2 regions of the Streptomyces sp. NPDC002092 genome follow, and region 2 is predicted to be linked to the other one. Evidence: riboswitches for the same ligand, from Rfam matches in the RefSeq annotation. Region 2 holds a riboswitch; the other holds the start of a gene.

Region 1 (7,449 bases), on a different contig from region 2:
TACGGTCGAAGATGACCGCCGGCCTCGTCAAGACACCACTCGCGACGACCCCGGAGGCGGTCGCGACGGCCGTCGAACTGGGGCTGCGGCGGCGCTCGGAGACGGTGTGGGTGCCCGGCACGCTGCGCGTGGTGATGTCGGCGCTGCGGCACATGCCGCGCGGGCTGTTTCGCCGACTGCCCCTGTAGCTGCCGGGGGTTACCGGGTCGGCAGGGAGCCGCGCTCCACGTGCCCGGCCTGCGGCGGGACCACCAGGCCGCCGAAGGGGTACTCCCGCAGCTTGCGCCACACGCCGTCCGCGCCCTGCTCGTAGAGGGCGAAGCCGGTGCACGGCCAGTCGGCCTCGTAGTCGGCGAGCTCCTCGAAGGCGCGGTCCATCGCCTCGTCGTCGATGCCGTGCGCGACCGTGACATGCGGGTGGTACGGGAACTGCAGTTCGCGCGGTACGGGGCCGGCCGGGTCGCGGAGCTGCTTCTGCAGCTGGGTGCAGGCCTCGGCGCCCTCGGCGATCCGCACGTAGACGACGGGTGACAGGGGCCGGAAGGTGCCGGTGCCGGACAGCCGCATCGGGAACGGTCGGCCGCTCGCGGCGACCTCGGCCAGATGCGCCTCCACCACCGGCAGGTCACTGCCGTCGACCTCGGTCGGCGGCAGCAGGGTGACGTGCGTGGGGATGCCGTGAGCAGCGGCGTCGCCGAAGCCCGCGCGCAGCTGTTGGAGCAGGCTGCCGTGAGGCTCCGGGACCGCGATCGACACGCCGATCGTTACGGTCCCCACGTCGTCTCCTGTCGTCGTGACGGATTTGTTCTCAGCCGTCGGCTATCGACTGTACGGCCACGGCCGGGTCGCGGGCAGGCGCAACCGTAGTGATGTGCAGCGCTCTGCCGAGTGGTACACGCGTGCGCCGGGGTGCCTCAGTGCTTGGCGGGCAGGAAGCCCACCTTGTCGTACGCCTGGGAGAGGGTCTCCGCAGCGACCGCACGGGCCTTCTCCGCACCTTTGGCCAGGATCGAGTCCAGCGTCTCCGAGTCGTCCAGATACTGCTGGGTGCGCTCCCGGAAGGGCGTCACGAACTCGACCATGACCTCGGCGAGGTCCGTCTTGAGCGCGCCGTACATCTTGCCCTCGTACTCCTGCTCCAGCTCGGCCACCGACTTGCCGGTGAGGGTGGAGTAGATGGTGAGCAGATTGCTGACGCCGGGCTTGTTCTCGGCGTCGTAGCGGATGACGGTGTCGGTGTCGGTGACGGCGCTCTTGACCTTCTTGGCGGTGGCCTTGGGGTCGTCGAGGAGGTTGATGAGGCCCTTCGGTGTGGACGCCGACTTGCTCATCTTGATCGACGGGTCCTGCAGGTCGTAGATCTTCGCCGTCTCCTTGAGGATGTACGGCTTCGGGATGGTGAAGGTCTCGCCGAAGCGGCCGTTGAAGCGCGTGGCGAGGTCGCGGGTGAGCTCGACGTGCTGGCGCTGGTCCTCGCCGACCGGGACCTCGTTGGCCTGGTAGAGCAGGATGTCGGCGACCTGGAGGATCGGGTACGTGAACAGGCCGACGGAGGCGCGGTCGGCGCCCTGCCTGGCGGACTTGTCCTTGAACTGCGTCATGCGGGAGGCCTCGCCGAAGCCGGTGAAGCAGTTCATGACCCAGGCCAGTTGTGCGTGCTCGGGCACATGGCTCTGGACGAAGAGCGTGCAGCGCTCGGGGTCGAGACCGGCCGCGAGCAGCTGGGCGGCGGCGAGCCGGGTGTTGGCGCGCAGCTCCGCCGGGTCCTGCGGAACCGTGATCGCGTGCAGGTCGACGACCATGTAGAACGCGTCGTGGGACTCCTGCAGGGCCACCCACTGGCGGACGGCGCCGAGGTAGTTGCCGAGGTGGAACGAGCCTGCGGTGGGCTGGATTCCAGAAAGCACACGGGGTCGGTCAGAGGCCATGTTCACCATTCTCTCAGGTCTGTCGAGCCGATCCGGAACTGGTCGGAAACAGGTGGGAACCGATCCGTCCGCTGCGGTGTAACAAGGGTGTGAGGACGCGGGAGGGGGGCCGCATCGTCGATGAGGCCGCGGTGATCGCACGCGTACGCGCCGGGGAGCCGGAGGCGTATGCGCACCTGGTGCGGGCCCATACGGGTATCGCGCTCAGGGCGGCCGCGGCGCTCGGGGCGGGTGCGGACGCGGAGGACGTGGTGCAGCAGGCCTTCGTCAAGGCGTACTGCGCGCTGGGCAGGTTCCGGGACGGCGCCGCCTTCAAGCCGTGGCTGCTGTCGATCGTCGCCAATGAGACGAGGAACACAGTGCGCACGGCGGCGCGGCAGCGCACGCTCGCCGGCCGGGAGGCGGCCTTCGTGGAGGCGGAGCCGCTGATACCGGAATCGGCGGACCCGGCGGTGGCGACCCTGGAGGCGGAGCGCCGTGAGGCGCTGCTGTCCGCGCTGGAGAAGCTGAGCGAGGAGCACCGGCTGGTCGTCACCTACCGCTATCTCCTGGAGATGGACGAGTCCGAGACGGCCCAGGCGCTGGGCTGGCCTCGCGGGACGGTCAAGTCCCGGCTGAACCGCGCTCTGCGCAAGCTGGGCCGACTGCTGCCGGATTTCAGGCCTCGGGAAGGGGGTGATGAGCGTGAGTGAAGGACGGGGTGCGTACGACGGTGAGGGCGGCCGTGGTCCGAGTCCGGGGCCGGGCGGGCGGGACCGTGGGAGGGCGCGCGAGGACGGCCCTTCCCGGCTGCCGGAGGAGCTGCGGGCGCTCGGCCGGTCGCTGGACGCGCCGGGGAGCGACGGCGCCGCCGGTTCGCCGGGCGCCGAGACGATGGTCGAGCGGGTGCTGGGGCAGATACTGGCCGAGCATGTGCCGGTCCCGGTGGCCGAGCCCCGGGGCGCCCGTGAGCGGCTGGGCGCGGTCCGGCACTGGACCCGGCAGCGGTGGCGCTCGCTGACCACGGTCCTGTGCTCTCTGCTGACGGTTCTCGTGCTCACGCCGCCGGTGCGGGCCGCGGTCCTCGACTGGTTCGACTTCGGCGGGGTGCAGGTGCGGTACGACCCGTCGGCGTCGCCCTCGCCAGGTGCTTCGGTGCCCGGCTGCGGCACCTCGGTGTCGCTCGGACAGGCCGGGAACCGGGCCGGTTTCGAGCCGCTGGTGCCGGACGCGCTCGGCGCGCCGGACACCGTGGCGGTGACGAGTGAGCCGCACGGACGGTTCCTGGTGAGCCTGTGCCGGCGGGAGGGTGGGCGCACGGTTCGACTGGACGAGTTCCCGGAGCGGCTGGACGTCGGCTTCACCAAGGTGCTGCGCGAGGGACCGGAGTGGATCGGGCTGGGCAAAGAGCCCTCGGCGGACGGTGTGCAGAACTACGCACTGTGGTTCCCACGCCCCCATCTGCTGAGTTTCTGGCTGGTCGATCCCGACGGGAACCGCTTCACGCGAAGGGAGCGGGCCACCGGGCCGACGCTGCTGTGGACCCACCGGACGGGTGCAGGTGCCGTGACACTCCGGTTGGAGGGCGTGGCGTCCGAGCGCCGGGCCGTGGAGATCGCGAAGTCGCTGGAGGAAGCCTCGAAATAGGACAGCCGGGGTGGGAACCCCGACGGGTCGGGCGGTGTACCAGAAGTGACAGGCGGTTGGGGGACGGGCCGTACGACACCGACGGGTTGGGGGACTGGATGCGTGCGTGGAAGAGCAGTCGACCGAGGGTGCGGGTCGCCGCTCTCTTCGCGGCGGTGGTGGCTGTGGTCCTGTGCGGAATGCCGGTGGCCGCGGCGTCCGACGGGACTGACGAGGCGGCGCAGGGGCAGGTCCGGGACGTCCCCGACCTGGCCATGATCATCGCGGGCGGCACCGGGCAGACGACGGTGCTGCGGTCCGGTGAGCCGGCCTTCACCCGCCTGCGACAGCTGCTGCGGCCGACCTACGAGGGGACGGAGCGGGTGCCGGACGACTGGGCCGAGGGGCGCCGTCCGCCGGTGGCCTTCACCGTGGTCTGGGGGCTGACGGGGGTGGGAGGCTGGCCGCAGACGATGCGTCCGCCGGGCGGTGACATCGCCGTCGAGCGCCAGGACCAGCTGTTCGTGGCGGCGGACGGCACGCCCTGGATACGCAGCGATCCCGCGCCGGCCGTCCAGGACGACGACATCCGCTGGCATCGGGCACCGCGCTCGGTGTTTGTGCAGTTGGAGCAGGCGAAAGTGCTGGGCGACGGTCCGGCCGCGGCCGGGCGCGGCGAGAGCGGGATGGCCTGGCAGCAGGCCACCGGGCAGGGGGCCGGCCGGAGCAGTGTCTGGTGGGCGGTTCCGGGGTTCGCAGCCGGGGCCGGTGGGGCACTGCTGATACGGCGCGCGGCGGCCCGGCAGGGTGCCGGACCGCCGCGGGAGGAACCACGACAGGAGCTCATCGAGCTCTGAGCGTCACCGGTCTTTGAGTATCACCGGTCTCCGAACGCCATCGATCTTTGACAACTCAAGAGCGGGCGCTGGTCAGCCCAGGTCGATCTCCGGGTACAGCGGGAAGCCTGCCACGAGGTCGGTGGCGCGGTGGGAGATCTCGTCCGCGATCTTCGGGTCGAGGACGTGCTGCGCCTTGGACGGGGCGCCCGACTTGGTGGTGCCCGGCTCGGCGGTGGTGAGGACGCGGTCGATCAGGCCCGCGACCTCGTCCATCTCGGCGGTGCCCAGGCCGCGCGTGGTCAGGGCGGGGGTGCCGATGCGGATGCCGGAGGTGTACCAGGCGCCGTTGGGGTCGGCGGGGATGGCGTTGCGGTTGGTGACGATGCCCGAGTCGAGCAGGGCCGCCTCGGCCTGGCGACCGGTGAGGCCGTAGGAGGTGGCCACGTCGATGAGGTTGAGGTGGTTGTCGGTGCCGCCGGTGACGAGGGTGGCGCCGCGGCGCATCAGGCCCTCCGCCAGGGCGCGGGAGTTGTCGACGATGCGCTGGGCGTAGTCCCGGAAGGAGGGCTGACGCGCCTCGGCGAAGGCGACGGCCTTGGCGGCCATGACATGCGGAAGCGGGCCGCCGAGGACCATCGGGCAGCCGCGGTCGACCTGGTCCTTGAGGGAGTCGTCGCACAGGACCATGCCGCCGCGGGGGCCGCGCAGCGACTTGTGGGTGGTGGTGGTGACGATCTGGGCGTGCGGGACCGGGTCGAAGTCGCCGGTCAGCACCTTGCCCGCGACCAGCCCGGCGAAGTGCGCCATGTCCACCATCAGGGTCGCGCCGACCTCGTCGGCGATCTCCCGCATGATGCGGAAGTTCACCAGACGCGGATAGGCGGAGTAGCCGGCGACGATGATCAGCGGCTTGAACTCGCGGGCGGAGACGCGCAGGGCCTCGTAGTCGATGAGGCCGCTCGCCGGGTCGGTGCCGTAGGAGCGCTGGTCGAACATCTTGCCGGAGATGTTCGGGCGGAAGCCGTGGGTGAGGTGGCCCCCGGCGTCCAGGGACATGCCGAGCATGCGCTGGTTGCCGAAGGCCTGGCGGAGCTCGGCCCAGTCGGCCTCGGTGAGGTCGTTGACCTGGCGGGCGCCGGTCTTCTCCAGGAAGGGGGCCTCGACCCGGTCGGCGAGGACCGACCAGAAGGCGACGAGGTTGGCGTCGATGCCGGAGTGCGGCTGGACGTAGGCGTGGCGGGCGCCGAAGAGCTCCTTGGCGTGTTCGGCGGCGAGCGACTCGACGGTGTCGACGTTGCGGCAGCCTGCGTAGAAACGGCGGCCGATGGTGCCCTCGGCGTACTTGTCGCTGAACCAGTTGCCCATCGCGAGGAGGGTGGCCGGGGAGGCGTAGTTCTCGGAGGCGATCAGCTTGAGCATCTCGCGCTGATCGTGGACCTCCTGCCCGATGGCGTCCGCGACGCGCGGCTCGACGGCGCGGATCACATCGAGGGCGGCGCGGAAGGCGGTGGACTCGGTGGAGAGGGGCTGCTGCTCTGACATGTCGTCGGCCTCCGGGCGTGGCGTGCAAGCGGTCACGGTTCTCGGTCTGGCCCAGGCGCACGGCACTCGGTCACACACGGGTCGCTCCCCGATGGTCCGTCCCATCCTTGCGCGCCAGTCACGACCCGTCGATCAGCCTACCGGCCACGCCGGAGAGCGCAGGTCCCGCGTCCACCATGCGAGCGACGATAGGAAGAGGGGGCCGCTGCACGGCTGCCACACCCCCGGGAGGTCCCGTGAACACGACGGACGCGCTCATCGCCGCCGCCGACGCGCACAGTGCGCACAACTACCACCCGCTGCCCGTGGTCGTCGCCTCCGCGGACGGGGCGTGGATGACGGATGTGGAGGGGAGGCGGTATCTGGACCTGCTGGCCGGTTACTCGGCGCTCAACTTCGGGCATCGCAACCGGCGGCTGGTGGAGGCGGCGAAGGCGCAGCTGGAGCGGGTGACGCTGACGTCGAGGGCGTTTCATCACGACCGGTTCGCGGCCTTCTGCTCCGAGCTCGCCGAGCTGTGCGGGATGGAGCTGGTGCTACCGATGAACACCGGCGCGGAAGCGGTGGAGACGGCCGTGAAGACGGCCCGGAAGTGGGGCTACCGGGTCAAGGGCGTGCCCGCGGAGATGGCGAAGATCGTGGTGGCGGGCAACAACTTCCACGGCCGTACGACGACCCTCGTCAGCTTCTCCACCGACCCGGAGGCGCGGGCGGACTTCGGTCCGTACACGCCGGGCTTCGAGATCGTGCCGTACGGGGATCTGACGGCGATGCGGTCGGCGGTCACGGAGAACACGGTGGCGGTGCTGCTGGAGCCGATCCAGGGCGAGGCGGGGGTGCTGGTGCCGCCGGCCGGTTATCTGCCGGCGGTGCGGGAGCTGACGCGCGAGCGGAACGTGCTGTTCGTGGCGGACGAGATCCAGTCGGGTCTCGGCCGGACCGGAAAGACCTTCGCGTGCGAGCACGAGGGCGTGGTCCCGGATGTGTATGTGCTCGGCAAGGCGCTGGGCGGCGGGATCGTGCCGGTGTCGGCGGTGGTCTCGTCGGCCGATGTGCTCGGGGTGTTCCGGCCCGGTGAGCACGGTTCGACGTTCGGCGGGAATCCGCTGGCGTGTGCGGTGGCGCTGGAGGTGATCGCGATGCTGCGGACGGGCGAGTTCCAGGCGCGGTCCGCGGAGCTGGGCGGTCATCTGCACCGGGAACTGGGGGCGTTGACCGGCACGGGCCGGGTGCGGGCGGTGCGCGGACGGGGGCTGTGGGCGGGCATCGACATCGCGCCGCAGTACGGCACCGGGCGGGAGGTGTCCGAGAAGCTGATGGAGCGGGGGGTGCTGGTGAAGGACACCCATGGGCCGACGGTGCGGATCGCGCCGCCGTTGGTGATCGCGAAGGAGGACCTGGACTGGGGGCTCGCGCAGCTGCGGGCAGTGCTGGGGATCTGAGCCTCCCGTCCCGGTGAGCCGGCCGGGCGGCAGCAGAGACGGGGCACCCGGGGGAACGCCACATATGCACCCCCACATATGCACCTTCCTTTA
Region 2 (7,449 bases):
ACGCCGGGTACGTCCGGCTGCCGTCACCGCTCGCCGAGGACATCCTGCGCGACACGACCGGGAGCGCCCGATGACCGACCCGACGCCCGCGGTCCACGACCACGTCCTGTCCCTGCCCGTCACCGAACTGCCCGCGTACGTCTACGACTTGGCGGCGCTGAGTGCTCATGCCGCCGCCGTGCGGGCCGCACTGCCCGAGCGGGTCGAGGTGTACTACGCAGCCAAGGCGAACCCGGAGCCGGAGATCCTCGGCGCGCTCGGCCCCTACGTCGACGGCTACGAGGTCTCCTCGGGCGGTGAACTCGCCCATGTGGCCAAGGCGGTCCCGGACCGGCCGCTCGCCTTCGGCGGTCCCGGCAAGACACCGGACGAGGTACGGACCGCGCTGGAGCTCGGCGTCGAGCGTTTCCATGTGGAGAGCGCGTACGAGCTGCGCATGCTGGCCGAGCTGGCGCGGACCTGCGCGCCGGGGCGCCGGGTGGCGGTGCTGGTCCGCGTCAATCTTCCGGTCGCGGACGGAGCGCTGGCGGGCAGCTCGCTGGCGATGGGGGGCCGTCCGACGCCGTTCGGCCTGGACCCGGCACAGGCCGTCGACGTCGTACGGGCGCTCACCGACGGCACGTATCCGCACCTCGAACTACGGGGTGTTCACGCGCACCTGGCCAGTGGCCTGGAGGCGGCGGAACAGCTGGCGGTGGCCCAGTCCGTGGTGTCCTGGGCGACGGGCCTCGGTGTTCCGCTCGCCGAGGTGAACGTCGGCGGCGGCATGACCGTCGACTACACCGATCCGGAGCACCGCTTCGACTGGACCGCGTACGGCAGGGGGCTCGCCCGTCTGACCGAGGCGCACCCCGAGCTGACCCTGCGCATCGAGCCGGGGCGGGCGCTGACGGCCTACTGCGGCTGGTACGCCACCGAGGTGCTGGACGTGAAGCGCAGCCACGGCGAGGAGTTCGCGGTGGTTCGCGGCGGCACCCACCACTTGCGGACCCCGGCGACGAAGGGGCATGACCAGCCCTGTTCCGTGCTGAAGGTGGACGCCTGGCCGCACCCGTGGCCGCGGTCGGCCGCCGAGGGCGAGCAGGTCACCGTGGCGGGGCAGCTGTGCACCCCGAAGGACGTCCTGGCCCGCCGGGTCCCCGCGCCGGGGCTCAGGGCCGGCGACCGGGTGGTGTTCTCGCTCGCGGGCGCCTACGCGTGGAACATCTCGCACCACGACTTCCTGATGCACCCCCGGCCCGGTTTCCACTTCCTTCACCCTTCCAGAGCAGGGTCGTGATCAGGTCACCCCCACAGCGAAAGGGCCGCCCGTCTCCGGGCGGCCCTTTCGCTGTGGGGGGGACGTTCGATGCGGCGTCGGCGGGTTACAGGGCCCCCGGGAACCCGCTGGCGGCTCCCATGCGGGCGACCCGGTCCAGCTGCTCGAGGTTGTTGAGTCGGTTCAGGTGCTGCAGCTGCTCGGAAGGGCGCGGCACCTCGGCCCTGCGCTCGGCCGGGATGCCGCTCTGGGCGAGCGAGTCGAGCGTGGAGATCGGGTTGAGCTCGCTCGCGTCCTTGTTCTGGATGGTCGCGTCGGACGCACAGGCAAGCGGCGCGGCAAGGGCGGTGATTCCTGCGGCGAGACCAACGGCGGCGACGATACGTCGTGTTGAGATCATGCTTCCCACAACGTCACCGGGCCTGCGGCGGTCACGGCCGCGCCACGCCACTCACCCATCAGGGGCAGTGCTCCGGCTGCGCTTGCCGAGGCCGCCGCGGCGGAGGAGCCTCGAAGGAGGGGTCCTTCGCGGCCCGCAGCTCCTCGGGTCGCGTCCCTCGAAGGAGGTCATCATGGGCACCACGGCAACTCCCGGCTTCAGCGCGGACACCCTGCGCAAGGGGGTCGAAGGACACACTGCGGCGGATCTTCTGTCGCTCTATGCGGACGACGCGCAGGTACGCATCGTGGACCGCAACACCCAGCCCAGCCAGCCCAAGGTTCTGCGCGGTCGCCAGGAGATCGGCGCAATGTTCGAGGACATCTACAGCCGTGACATGACACACAAAGTGGACCAGTGCATCATTCAGGGCGATCATGCCGCCTACAGCCAGTCCTGCCAGTACTCGGACGGGACACGCGTCCTGGCCGAGTCGATGATCACCCTGCGTGACGGCAAGATCAGCGAAGAGGTCCTGATCCAGGCGTGGGACGAGTAGGACGAGTAAGGGGCACAACCGCGAGGGTCCAGATCATCGCCCGATCGACCTGGACCTTCTCGGCGTCCCCGTGACAGGGGCTCCTGACCGCCGTGGCGGCTCGGCTAGTCTGAGGGCGGGCCGTGACTGGCGCTGAGGTGGAGTACCACCGGGGAGCGGCCACGCAGAGTCGATGCCGTGCGCCTGGGCGGTACGTCACACCTGCCCAGGAGTGGATCATGCCCCAGGCCCGGCTCATCGACGGCACCTCCCTTGCCCGGCGCATCGTCGAGGACACCGCCAAGCGGGCGGCCGACCTCACCGGACGGACCGGAACGGCGCCGTGCCTGGCGACGGTACTGGTCGGCGAGGACCCCGCCTCCGTCACCTATGTCCGGATGAAGCGGAACCGCTGCCGCAAGGCCGGTATCGAGTCGCGCCAGGTGGAACTTCCCGCCGCCACGACCACCGAGGAACTCGTCGGCGCCCTGCGTTCCCTCTCGGACGCCCCGGGGGTGCACGGCATTCTGCTGCAGCACCCGATGGGCGAGCACATCGACGAGCGGGCCGCGTTCGAGGCGATCGCGCCCGAGAAGGACGTCGACGGCGTCACCTTCGCCTCGTTCGCGACGATGAGCTTCGGCCTGCCGGGCTTCGTGTCGTGCACGCCGGGCGGCATCATGCGGCTGCTCGACGAGTACGGCGTCGACCCGTCCGGGAAGCGGGCCGTGGTCGTGGGCCGCAGCGCCATCCTCGGCAAGCCGGCCGGCATGCTGCTGCTCGCCCGCGACGCGACGGTGACGTACTGCCACTCCCGTACCCGGGACCTGTCCTCGGTCGTGCGGGAGGCGGACATCGTGGTCGCCGCCGTGGGGCGGCCGCGGTTGATCCGGGGCGAGGACATCAAGCCAGGCGCGGTCGTGATCGACGCCGGCTACAACCCGGGAAACGTCGGCGACGTCGACTTCGACTCCGCCGTGGAGCGGGCCGGTCTGATCACTCCGGTGCCGGGCGGTGTCGGTCCGATGACGATCGCCACGCTGCTGGAGCAGACCGTGGATGCCGCCGCCCGGCAGCTCGGGGTGTGATCAGCGCATCCAGGCGCTGTAGTCCATGACGTCGCCGGCCTTGACGCCGTACTCCGGCTCCGCCCCGGTGACGACGGTCTCCAGGCCGAGGACCGCACCGGTGGACGGCTGCATGATCAGCATCCGCCGGTAGCCGGCGCCCTCGTACTCGTACGCCTGTCCGCGCCGCCCGAGCCGGTCCGTGACCTGGCCGACCGGTCGCAGCCCCTCGGTGCCCGCGAGGAGCCGGGCCAGCGTCGCGGACTCGCGGGAGCCGAGGGTCCAGTGGTCGAGCAACACCCCGACGGCGTCGAGGAGTTCGGGAGTCGTCAGCTTGGTGCGGGTGTACGAGGCCTCCTGGAGGTAGACCCGCAGCCTTGCCGTGCCGTTCGGCGGGGGGGACTCGGGCGGCGCGTCGCTCCAACTGGGCGGAAACGTCCGGCTGCTGATGACATGGCCGTCCTCGACCAGGTGTGGGTCGCCGCCGTCGTCGCGCAGGACCGGCCGGCCGGGGTGGCGGGGGTCGGTCGCCACCACGAGCTCGGTGTGGCTGCCGTCGGCCTTCCAGCGCACGACGCGCTCCTCGGGGAGCGTGATCGGGGGCTTGTCGTCGCTCATGCCGAGGCTCCAGGACTGCACATGCGTGCCCTTGCGCAGCCTCGGCGCATCCTCCGCCGTGGCCTGCCGCTGTGCGCGGTCGGCGAGTTCCTCCAGGGGTACGGGGGTGGAGTCTGCCTGGACGACCAGCGGGCGGGGTGCGGCGACCGCGGGCGCGGTGCCGGGGCCGCTGAGCAGCAACGCCAACGCGGTCGCGGCGACGGCGGCGGTGGTGGCGAGGCTCCAGACGAGCCGGGTGCGGCGGCGCGTGGGGCGGTCGTGCAGCAGCCGGTTGAGCCGGCGCTCGGCGTGGTGGTCGAGGGGGCCGTCGCCGTAGTGGGGACCGTCGAGCGGCACCGGGTTGGCGCGGCGCAGGAGTTCGAGTTCGTCAGCCATGGCCGTGTTCCTTCGAGGGGGTCGCGTCGGCGGAGGCCGCGCTGGGGCGCAGGGGTCCCATGCGGTCTATCTCGGCTCTCAGCCGGTGCCGGGCGCGGTGCAGCCGCATCGATGCGGCCCTCGTTCCGCAGCCGAGGGCGACCGCGACCTCGTCGATGCCCAGTTCCTCCCATGCCGTCAGGCGCAGCACCTCCTGGTCGGCCTCGGACAGCCGGGCCAGCGCCTCGTGCACCCAGCCGCCCGGGGTCTCCGCATCGGGGCTCGCCACGATCTGCCGGCCGTGTGCGGTCTCGTCGTTGCCCAGGCGGTCGACCAGGCGGCGGCGCCGCCCGTAGCCGCGTACCGCGTTCGCCAGGCAGTTGCGGGCCACGCCGTAGAGCCAGGGCAGCGGGGATCCCGGCAGGTCGGCCCGGCGTCGCCAGGCGACCGTGAACACCTCCGCCACCACTTCCTCCACCTCGCCGGCCCGCCCGCCCAGTCGCCGCGCGACATAGCGGCTGACCGCCCAGTAGTGCTCGCGATAGGCAGCGGCGAAGATCTCGTCGTTGCTCATGTCCCGTTCGTGTCCGGCACCATCCGGATCGTCACACCCGTTTCCGTGATTCTCGTCGCGTCACCCGAGTGTGACCGGCGTACCCGGAGCGGACACAGGCGGGGCATGAGGCACCTCAAGTGGCTGACGACCACTGATCACAAGACGATCGGGACGCTCTACCTGGTCACGTCGTTCGCGTTCTTCCTGGTCGGCGGCGTGATGGCGCTGCTGATGCGCGCCGAGCTGGCCCGTCCGGGCCTGCAGATCATGTCGAACGAGCAGTTCAACCAGGCGTTCACGATGCACGGCACGATCATGCTGCTGATGTTCGCGACGCCGCTGTTCGCGGGCTTCGCCAACTGGATCATGCCGCTGCAGATCGGCGCCCCGGATGTGGCCTTCCCGCGGCTGAACATGCTCGCGTACTGGCTCTATCTCCTCGGCTCGACCATCGCCGTCGGCGGCTTCCTCACCCCGCAGGGTGCGGCCGACTTCGGCTGGTTCGCCTACTCCCCGCTGTCGGACGCGGTCCGCAGCCCGGGTATCGGCGCCGACCTGTGGATCATGGGTCTGGCCTTCTCCGGCTTCGGCACGATCCTCGGTGCGGTCAACTTCATCACCACCATCATCTGCATGCGCGCGCCGGGCATGACCATGTTCCGCATGCCGATCTTCACGTGGAACGTGCTGCTGACGGGTGTTCTCGTGCTCCTGGCCTTCCCGGTGTTGGCCGCGGCGCTGTTCGCGCTGGAGGCGGACCGCAAGTTCGGGGCGCATGTCTTCGACGCGGCCAATGGCGGCGCCCTGCTGTGGCAACACCTCTTCTGGTTCTTCGGCCATCCAGAGGTGTACATCATCGCGCTGCCGTTCTTCGGCATCATCTCCGAGGTCATCCCGGTCTTCTCCCGCAAGCCGATGTTCGGCTACATGGGCCTGATCGGCGCGACCATCGCCATCGCGGGTCTGTCCGTGACCGTGTGGGCCCACCACATGTACGTCACCGGCGGTGTACTGCTCCCGTTCTTCTCCTTCATGACGTTCCTCATCGCCGTACCGACCGGCGTGAAGTTCTTCAACTGGATCGGAACGATGTGGAAGGGCTCCCTGTCCTTCGAGACCCCGATGCTCTGGGCGACCGGCTTTCTGATCACGTTCGTCTTCGGCGGCCTGACCGGCGTGATGCTCGCCTCCCCGCCGCTGGACTTCCCGACCTCCGACACCTACTTCGTCGTCGCCCATTTCCATTACGTCATCTTCGGCACCGTCGTGTTCGCGATGTTCTCCGGATTCCATTTCTGGTGGCCCAAGTTCACCGGCAAGATGCTCGACGAGCGCCTCGGGAAAATCACCTTCTGGACGCTGTTCGTCGGCTTCCACGGCACCTTCCTGGTCCAGCACTGGCTGGGGGTGAACGGAATGCAGCGGCGGATTCCCGACTATCTGGCGGTGGAGGGTCTGACGACGCTCAACACGGTGTCGACCATCTTCTCGTTCCTCCTCGGAATGTCGTTCCTGCCGTTCTTCTACAACGTCTGGAAGACCGCGCAGTACGGCGAGAAGGTGGAGGTCGACGACCCGTGGGGCTACGGCCGCTCCCTGGAGTGGGCGACCTCCTGCCCGCCGCCGCGGCACAACTTCACCTCCCTCCCCCGGATCCGCAGCGAATCCCCGGCGTTCGACCTGCACCATTCCGATTTCGCGACCGTCGACAGGGAGTTGACGACGCTGTGACGGCCATGGACGAGCACCCCGTGGACACGAAGGCATTCCTCAACGAGGTCGAGGGGCATCTGCTCCTCGTGTCCGTCCGCGACCAAGGGCATGCGGCCGCGCTGCGTTTCACAGCCTCGCTCGACTGGCTGACGGAGGGGCAGCGGGCGGAGGTGGAGCGCCGGTTCGAGGCGGAATACCTCGGGCTCGCGCGCACCTCCTGGCAGCGTACGGCCGAGCGGAGCCGGGATCTGCGCGAGGAGTACGAGGAGGCGTACCGCCTGCTGCGTCAGCGGCTCCTGGCGGCCTGCCTGCTGGGGGCGGCCGTGATCCTTGGCCTGTTCACCGCTGTCACCTGGAAGATGTGACCATGATTCTGGTGACTGGCGCGAGTGGGAATGTCGGGACGGCTCTCCTCACTCGCCTTCACAACGACGGAGTGGCCGCGCGGGCGGCGTACCGTGATCCGCGCACCACCGGTCAGGTGACCAGGTCCGGTGGTCGGGCGGTGACGCTCGATCTGGCCGTCCCGGACACCATCGGTCCTGCACTCGACGGCATCGAGACCGTATTCCTCCTCGGCGCGACCGGCCCCGACCAAACGACGCACGAACTCAACATGCTGGAAGCCGCCCGTGCGGTAGGTGTCCGGGTGGTCAAGCTGTCGGTCTGGCGGGCCGACGAAGGACTCTCACCGATCGCCCGGCTGCATCGGCCCGTTGAACAGGCGCTGATCACATCCGGTTTGCCCTGGACGATCCTGCGGCCCAACTTCTATCTGCAGAACTTCCTGCGCCAGCCGTCCATCCGCGAGGCCGGGGAGTTCAGCCTCCCATTGATCACCGCACCCATCAGCTTCGTGGACATCGGCGACATCGCCCGTGTCGCAGCGCGGGTGCTCACCACTGATGGCCACGACGGCTGCGTCTATGACCTCACCGGGCCGAAGGCACTGACCTATGCGGAAGC

What was found. A riboswitch is a leader RNA that binds a small molecule or an ion and turns the genes downstream of it on or off. The one in region 2 is predicted to bind ZMP and ZTP.
Region 1: it holds a riboswitch for ZMP and ZTP, as region 2 does, so the genes downstream of both, ACWCRD_RS11110 (glycine hydroxymethyltransferase) here and ACWCRD_RS33465 (bifunctional 5,10-methylenetetrahydrofolate dehydrogenase/5,10-methenyltetrahydrofolate cyclohydrolase) in region 2, are expected to answer to the same signal.

What each region holds. Positions count from the first base shown of each region.
Region 1 covers NZ_JBSFDG010000004.1:229,386-236,834, reverse strand. Annotated here, with positions in the region: gene ACWCRD_RS11140 (decaprenylphospho-beta-D-erythro-pentofuranosid-2-ulose 2-reductase) at 1-188, shown strand, start outside; gene ACWCRD_RS11135 (2'-5' RNA ligase family protein) at 199-777, opposite strand; gene trpS (tryptophan--tRNA ligase) at 915-1,928, opposite strand; gene ACWCRD_RS11125 (RNA polymerase sigma factor) at 2,018-2,620, shown strand; gene ACWCRD_RS11120 (hypothetical protein) at 2,607-3,554, shown strand; gene ACWCRD_RS11115 (hypothetical protein) at 3,734-4,390, shown strand; gene ACWCRD_RS11110 (glycine hydroxymethyltransferase) at 4,463-5,914, opposite strand; ZMP/ZTP riboswitch at 5,957-6,046, opposite strand; gene rocD (ornithine--oxo-acid transaminase) at 6,151-7,356, shown strand.
Region 2 covers NZ_JBSFDG010000016.1:258,500-265,948, forward strand. Annotated here, with positions in the region: gene ACWCRD_RS33445 (IucA/IucC family protein) at 1-74, shown strand, start outside; gene ACWCRD_RS33450 (type III PLP-dependent enzyme) at 71-1,279, shown strand; gene ACWCRD_RS33455 (hypothetical protein) at 1,365-1,658, opposite strand; gene ACWCRD_RS33460 (nuclear transport factor 2 family protein) at 1,831-2,196, shown strand; ZMP/ZTP riboswitch at 2,309-2,392, shown strand; gene ACWCRD_RS33465 (bifunctional 5,10-methylenetetrahydrofolate dehydrogenase/5,10-methenyltetrahydrofolate cyclohydrolase) at 2,415-3,263, shown strand; gene ACWCRD_RS33470 (CU044_5270 family protein) at 3,264-4,235, opposite strand; gene ACWCRD_RS33475 (RNA polymerase sigma factor) at 4,228-4,788, opposite strand; gene ctaD (aa3-type cytochrome oxidase subunit I) at 4,894-6,501, shown strand; gene ACWCRD_RS33485 (hypothetical protein) at 6,507-6,848, shown strand; gene ACWCRD_RS33490 (NAD(P)H-binding protein) at 6,851-7,449, shown strand, end outside.